DNA from 3 places in the Alteromonas sp. ABD4_190 genome. Region 2 is predicted to be linked to each of the others. Evidence: predicted binding sites of a transcription regulator. Region 2 holds the regulator's gene; each other region holds the start of a gene.
What was found. The regulator sigma-54, encoded in region 2, starts transcription at its own class of promoters, with help from an activator protein. The targets are predictions, from matches to a motif close to GTTGGCACGNNNNTNGNNT.
Positions count from the first base shown of each region.

Region 1: glnA (glutamate--ammonia ligase) is a predicted target of sigma-54. The motif match lies at 1,094-1,112, and genes of this name have one in related genera.
Region 3: ACXAFM_RS01285 (DUF883 domain-containing protein) is a predicted target of sigma-54. The motif match lies at 1,214-1,232, and genes of this name have one in related genera.

Region 1 is NZ_JBSWWN010000001.1:3,050,444-3,052,719, reverse strand. Features, by position in the region: gene typA (translational GTPase TypA) at 1-720, opposite strand, end outside; gene glnA (glutamate--ammonia ligase) at 1,179-2,276, shown strand, end outside.
Region 2 is NZ_JBSWWN010000001.1:1,289,897-1,292,172, forward strand. Features, by position in the region: gene lptB (LPS export ABC transporter ATP-binding protein) at 1-560, shown strand, start outside; gene ACXAFM_RS05675 (RNA polymerase factor sigma-54) at 634-2,115, shown strand; gene hpf (ribosome hibernation promoting factor) at 2,146-2,276, shown strand, end outside.
Region 3 is NZ_JBSWWN010000001.1:268,285-270,560, reverse strand. Features, by position in the region: gene ACXAFM_RS01295 (hypothetical protein) at 1-225, opposite strand, end outside; gene ACXAFM_RS01290 (hypothetical protein) at 319-843, opposite strand; gene ACXAFM_RS01285 (DUF883 domain-containing protein) at 848-1,177, opposite strand; gene ACXAFM_RS01280 (response regulator) at 1,356-2,276, opposite strand, start outside.

The sequences.
Region 1 (2,276 bases), 1.8 Mb from region 2:
TTGTTGATTTGGCTTAACTGAACCGCGCTTAACGCGACCTACACCGATTACACCCACGTATGAGTTGTAATCAAGCTGAGAAATCTGCATTTGGAAAGGACCGTCGATGTCAGCATCTGGCGCAGATACTTGCTCAACGATAGTTTCAAATAGCGCAGTCATGTCTTCTTGAGGCGCGTCTGCATCGTGTGATGCCCAGCCATTTAGTGCAGAAGCGTAAACTACTTGGAAGTCAAGCTGCTCGTCAGTTGCGCCTAAGTTATCGAAAAGGTCGAATACTTGATCCATTACCCAATCAGGGCGTGCGCCAGGCTTGTCGATTTTATTGATAACAACAATTGGCTTAAGGCCTTGGGCAAATGCTTTTTGCGTAACGAAACGCGTTTGTGGCATTGGGCCTTCTTGTGCATCTACAAGTAGAAGTACAGAGTCAGCCATTGACATTACACGTTCTACTTCACCACCGAAGTCAGCGTGTCCAGGAGTATCTACGATGTTGATTCGGTAGTCGTTCCAGTTAATCGCTGTGTTCTTAGCTAGGATGGTAATGCCACGTTCTTTCTCGATGTCGTTCGAGTCCATTACGCGCTCTTCTTGCTCGCCTCGAGATTCAAGGGTGCCAGACTGCTGTAACAGTTTGTCTACCAGGGTGGTTTTACCGTGGTCAACGTGGGCGATGATTGCGATGTTACGCAATTTACTAATATCAGTGGTATTCATGCTTATATAGAGCCTGTGTAAATCGATGCCAACTTAATTCGGGAATCGAATAAGTCTGCATTAGATTTGTTGCAAAAAAATGCAGATAGAGAAATTTGCGCGGATTGTACAGAAAAACCTCGACGTTTGCGCACCTTTTTTTGATCCTATGTCACTTTTATTGGAATTAACTCTTCAGTTTAAAAAATAAACATATTAATTGCACCGAATTGAGCAGAGACGGTGGTGGTGTGATAGAAAGTGATCTAGGCTAAATGACATAAAAGTAACAATTAAGCACCACTATGGAGCGCCAGTGCACTTTATTAGTGCAATGCTATTCAAATGGAAGTGATAGATGCCTGTCCATGCCGCAAAATTCGGCTTGCTTGTAAATGGCATGATAATCGCTTTCACTTTTGCCACTGTTGGAGTGAAGCTGATCATTCCGCATTTTTACATTAAACCTGGAGGACACGATGTCAGTAGATAAGGCATTAGAACTGATTAAAGAAAGTGAAGCGAAGTTTGTAGATTTACGTTTTACCGACACTAAAGGTAAAGAACAACACGTATCAATTCCTGCAAGTGTTGTTGATGAAGAATTCTTCGAAGAAGGTAAAATGTTCGACGGTTCTTCAATTGCTGGTTGGAAAGGCATCAACGAATCAGATATGGTTCTTCTTCCAGACGCAGACAGCTGCGTTGTAGACCCTTTCGCAGAAGAAACACAAGTAAACATCCGCTGTGACATTGTTGAGCCTTCAACAATGGAAGGTTACGAGCGTGACCCACGTTCTGTTGCACGTCGCGCAGAAGAGTACTTGAAATCTACAGGTATCGGCGACACATGCTTCTTCGGTCCAGAACCAGAGTTCTTCCTTTTTGACGATGTGCGTTTCCACACAGATATGGCAGGCTCGTTCTACAAGATCGACTCTTCAGAAGCAAAGTGGAACTCAGGTGAAGAATTTGAAGGTGGCAACATGGGTCACCGCCCAGGCGTTAAAGGCGGCTACTTCCCAGTACCTCCGGTAGATTCTGCTCACGACATTCGTGCTGCTATGTGTATGGTTATGGAAGAAATGGGTCTTGTCATTGAGGCTCACCACCACGAAGTAGCGACAGCGGGTCAAAACGAGATCGCTTGTGAATTCAACACATTAGTTAAGAAAGCTGACGAAATTCAAGTTTACAAGTATGTGGTACACAACGTTGCACACGCATACGGCCAAACTGCTACCTTTATGCCTAAGCCACTTGTTGGCGATAACGGTTCTGGTATGCATTGTCACCAGTCTATCTCTAAAGACGGCGTGAACATCTTCGCAGGTGACAAATACGCTGGTCTTTCTGAAGAAGCACTTTACTACATCGGTGGTATCATTAAGCACGCGCGTGCAATCAACGCCTTCGCCAACGCTTCTACAAACTCTTACAAGCGTCTAGTTCCTGGCTTCGAAGCGCCGGTAATGCTTGCATACTCTGCGCGTAACCGTTCTGCATCAATTCGTATTCCACACGTAACTAGCGATAAAGCGCGTCGTATTGAAGTACGTTTCCCTGACCCAACAGCT
Region 2 (2,276 bases):
ACAAAGGCAAGATCGAAATTGATGATAATGAGCTTACTCACCAGCCAATGCATGAGCGCGCACGCCGCGGTATAGGCTACCTCCCGCAAGAGGCATCAATATTTAGGAAGCTTACGGTACATGAAAATATCATGGCCATTTTGCAAACCCGTAAAGATTTAAATTCACAACAGCAAGAAGAAGAAGCAGACGCCCTACTTGATGAATTTAATATCAACCATATACGTAATAGTACGGGGATGAGTTTGTCCGGGGGAGAGCGGCGTCGCGTAGAGATTGCCCGAGCTCTGGCAGCAAAACCACAATTTATTTTGTTAGACGAACCATTTGCCGGTGTTGATCCAATATCAGTTAATGATATAAAGAAGATAATACAGCATCTGCGAGATAGGGGTATTGGTATCCTTATCACGGACCATAACGTACGCGAAACATTGGACGTTTGCGAAAAAGCGTACATTGTGAGTCATGGCGAGCTTATTGCGCAAGGAACTGCGGAACAGGTTTTAAGTAATCAAAAAGTAAGGGACGTATACCTAGGCGAACAATTCAGGCTATAGTTAGTGTAACCGAATTGTCATTTTTCAGTTTCGCTCTGGTATATTTAATTTAGAGCATTTAAATAAGACGTAGATGAAACCATCTTTACAGCTAAAATTTAGCCAACAACTTACCATGACACCTCAGCTACAGCAGGCCATTAAGCTGCTGCAGCTTTCTACGCTTGATCTTCAGCAAGAGATTCAAGAAGCGCTCGACTCTAACCCGCTTTTAGAAGTGGAGGAAGGTAACGACGAGCCACAAGTAGAAAAGAACAATGTCGATAGTGACGATAGTGCTGCTGAAGCGACAGCTTCTGCATCGAGCGATACGCTAGAAGCGGGAGATGCACTGGAGAAGAATGATCTTCCCGATGAGCTACCTATCGACAGTACCTGGGATGAGTATTATTCGGCTTCTTCCGCGCCTGCACCTGGCCCATCTAACGATGATGAACAAATCTTCCAAGGCGAAACCACTGAAGACATCCAAGAACATCTTCTTTGGCAAATGCGCCTCACTCATTTTTCAGATACTGACCGCGCTATCGCTACAGCCATCATCGATTCGATTGACGAATCAGGTTATTTAACCGTTACCCTTGACGATATCTTAGATGCTGTTAATGACGATGACTTAGAAGAGCCTATCGAAATGGACGAAATAGAATGTGTGCTTAAGCGCATTCAAATGTTCGACCCCATTGGTTCAGGGTCTCGTACACCTCAAGAGTGTCTTATGGTGCAATTGCGCCAGTTTTCAGAAGACACACCGTGGCTTGCTGAAGCGAAGCAGCTTATTGAGGAATATTCAGACTTACTGAGCAGTAAAGACTACCGCACGCTAATGCGTAAGAGCCGATTGAAAGAAGATCAGCTGCGCGAAGCAATGCGTTTACTCCAAACCTTGAATCCTCGCCCAGGTAGTGCTTTAGTTACTAAAGAGCCTGAGTACGTTATTCCTGATGTCTCAGTAACCAAGAAAAATGGCCGTTGGGTGGTTGAGCTGAACCCCGACAGTCTGCCTAAATTAAGCGTAAATCAAACGTACGCAGCAATGAGTCGCCGTGCCAAGAATAGTAGCGATTCACAATTCATCCGCTCACACATGCAAGAGGCTAAGTGGTTCATAAAGAGCCTTGAATCTCGCAACGATACCTTGATGAAGGTTGCAAATTGCATTGTGCAGCAGCAAATGGGCTTTTTTGAGCACGGCCCGGAAATGATGAAACCAATGGTGCTAAATGATGTCGCAGAAATGGTAGATATGCACGAATCGACTATTTCGCGTGTGACAACACAGAAGTATATGCATACGCCCCGTGGCATCTTTGAATTGAAGTATTTCTTCTCAAGCCACGTAGCAACCGAGTCAGGTGGTGAGTGTTCATCTACAGCGATTCGTGCATTGATCAAGAAGTTAGTGGCTGCGGAAAATCCTAGCAAGCCGCTAAGTGATAGCAAGATTGCTTCATTGTTGGCCGAGCAAGGCATAAAAGTCGCTCGGCGAACAATAGCAAAATACCGGGAATCGTTATCGATCCCGCCGTCGAACCAACGCAAAAGCCTTATCTAAACGGGCTTAATAATATAAGGAAGACGAAATATGCAAATCAACCTTACTGGTCATCATGTCGAAATCACCGACTCTTTGCGTAATTATGTCGATACGAAGTTCAGCAAACTTGAACGTCACTTTGATCACATTTCTAATGTGCATGTCATCCTGAACGTTGA
Region 3 (2,276 bases), 1.0 Mb from region 2:
TATCGCTGTTAACGCTTGATTGCGTTTTGCCTTAGGTTTAGCGTCTACTGCACCTTTATATGCGCCAACAGAAGCTATGCCAAGTAAGGTCTCTGGCTTACCCATCATTAACGAACATTGCCTTTTTGCTTGTGTAAGTGCAACATCTGCGTGATGTTTTTGAGAAAAATAGGCATGTTCCTTTTGCGCAATATCTTTTATATTCGCTTTCAAAAAGATGTTCATAGTACTCACCTCATTATTGTTGACAGGGCACTGTCCATGGATTTGATCAAATGAACTTAACCAAAAGGGTTAATGCGCCTTTAAATCTATGCCTTACCCAAAGACCCTACGCCATGTTTGAATTAATCTGCTTAAACTTAGATAGTTGAACGCATTCTGGGCAAGCTTAAAGAAACCGAACGCCGCAAGACTATTAAGTGCTAATAACACAAGTGGTACCACAACGTAGTGCACGCCAACATTGTGAAGTATAGCGCCTATAGCAATATTTAAAATAAGCCAACAAACTGTACCAACCGCAAATGCTGCGAGGCATGCAAAAACAGTAACGAAAAAACTCTTTTTGACAAGCATGAGTTCACTATTAGTAAGCTCAAGAAATGCAAAGCCTTGTTCTTTTCTCTGAGAGAATGCTTCTTTAAATGCGTTGAATACATCGGAGAAAGACGGATCGGGGTATTGTTGCTGGGTTGACTGCTCGTCAGGTGGCGTTTCTTTGGGTGTACTTTCTCCTGTAGCGTTTTCATGAAACTTCGCCTGCGCCGAAGGCGGCGTCAGGCGAAATGGATTTTCATGGCACGATGTATAACGTGCTTTTTGAAAATCTGGCACTTTCATAATTTTACTTCTTACGTAGAAGCGATGTTACTAGCATGCCTGCTGCAAAAGCGATACCTGCAGTTTGAATAGGATTCTCAATTGCGTACTTACGTACTTTTGATGCCTGCCATTTCTGCTCTGCTAAACGCTTTCTTTCTGACATGTTTTCTGCAGACGATGAGGCTGTGCGACGAATGTTTTCTTCCGCAACGCCAGCACTATCCGCTAATTTGTCAACTGATGCGTGAAGAGTGTCTTTTAGTTGATCCGTTACTGGGTGACTTGGTTCAGCCACACCGTTAGTGCTGTTAGTTTTAACGGTTTGTGATTTAGCTGAAGCTTGTGTAGCCATAATACTCTCCTTAATATTTTGGGTTCACAATAACAGTTGCAACGTGTGTACCAATTAAAAAACCTTTTATTTACAGTTGGATAGCGTTTCTTGCTATTTTGGGGGTGAAAGGTTTGCAAGAGAAACGCGTTATCCTTGCAAACCCCTGTAATATTTTCAAAGTTGTTAAAACAAAAGCCTAGCTTCCATCCACAACAGATGCGAGGTCATCTTTTGAAACGGGTTTAAGTAAAGCACTATCTATTCCAATCGATTCCATCATGTCTTCATCCGCTTCATGCCCGCTAACGATGGTAAGCGTTGCATCTGGCAATTTATCTTTGAGTTCACCAGCTAGGTCATAACCACTGTAATCGGGTAGCGTTAAATCCATTAATATGTGATCAAAGTTGCCGCCTTGTGCGGTGCTAAGTGCATCTAAGCCGCAATGCTCTGTGGTAACTTCATGGCCTAGGTGCACCAAAAATAGCTGCAATAGTTCTGCAGCATCTTCATCGTCTTCAATCACTAAAATACGCTTGCAAGTAGAGGTACTGTCTTCTTTTTTCTGAGACGTGTTTTCTGTTGCTAACTCTGTATTCGTATAGGGTTCAACTCCGTCGCTTGAAGGCATGTTTTCTTCTGGCGCGTAAGGTTTTCGTAAGGGCATGTCAGCAACTTGTGCTTCTACATTGGTAAAAGTGACGTGATCGCCAGGAGGAAGATATTGTGAGAGAAGTTGAGCTAGTGCAAAGCGGTCTATTGGTTTACCTATAACGTCATTAAAACCTTCGCGTATTAGCGACTCTCTTAATCCTTTACGACTGGCTGCGGTGACCGCAATAACGGGAATATCTTTACCATGGCGACGAATAGCGTGTAACGCTTCAATGCCATTCATCACAGGCATGTGAATATCCATGAGAACGAGGTCAAATGGTTGATTGTGTTCATCGGCCTGTAATACAGCTTCCAGTGCCTTAACACCGTTTTCCGCGTAACTAATATCTGCCTGAGACTGACTTACAAGGTGGCCGGTAAGGCGCCGAATTTCTCTTAAGTCATCGACAATCAGCACTCTGCCGGTAACATTTAAATCGATACTGCTAGATTCGACAGG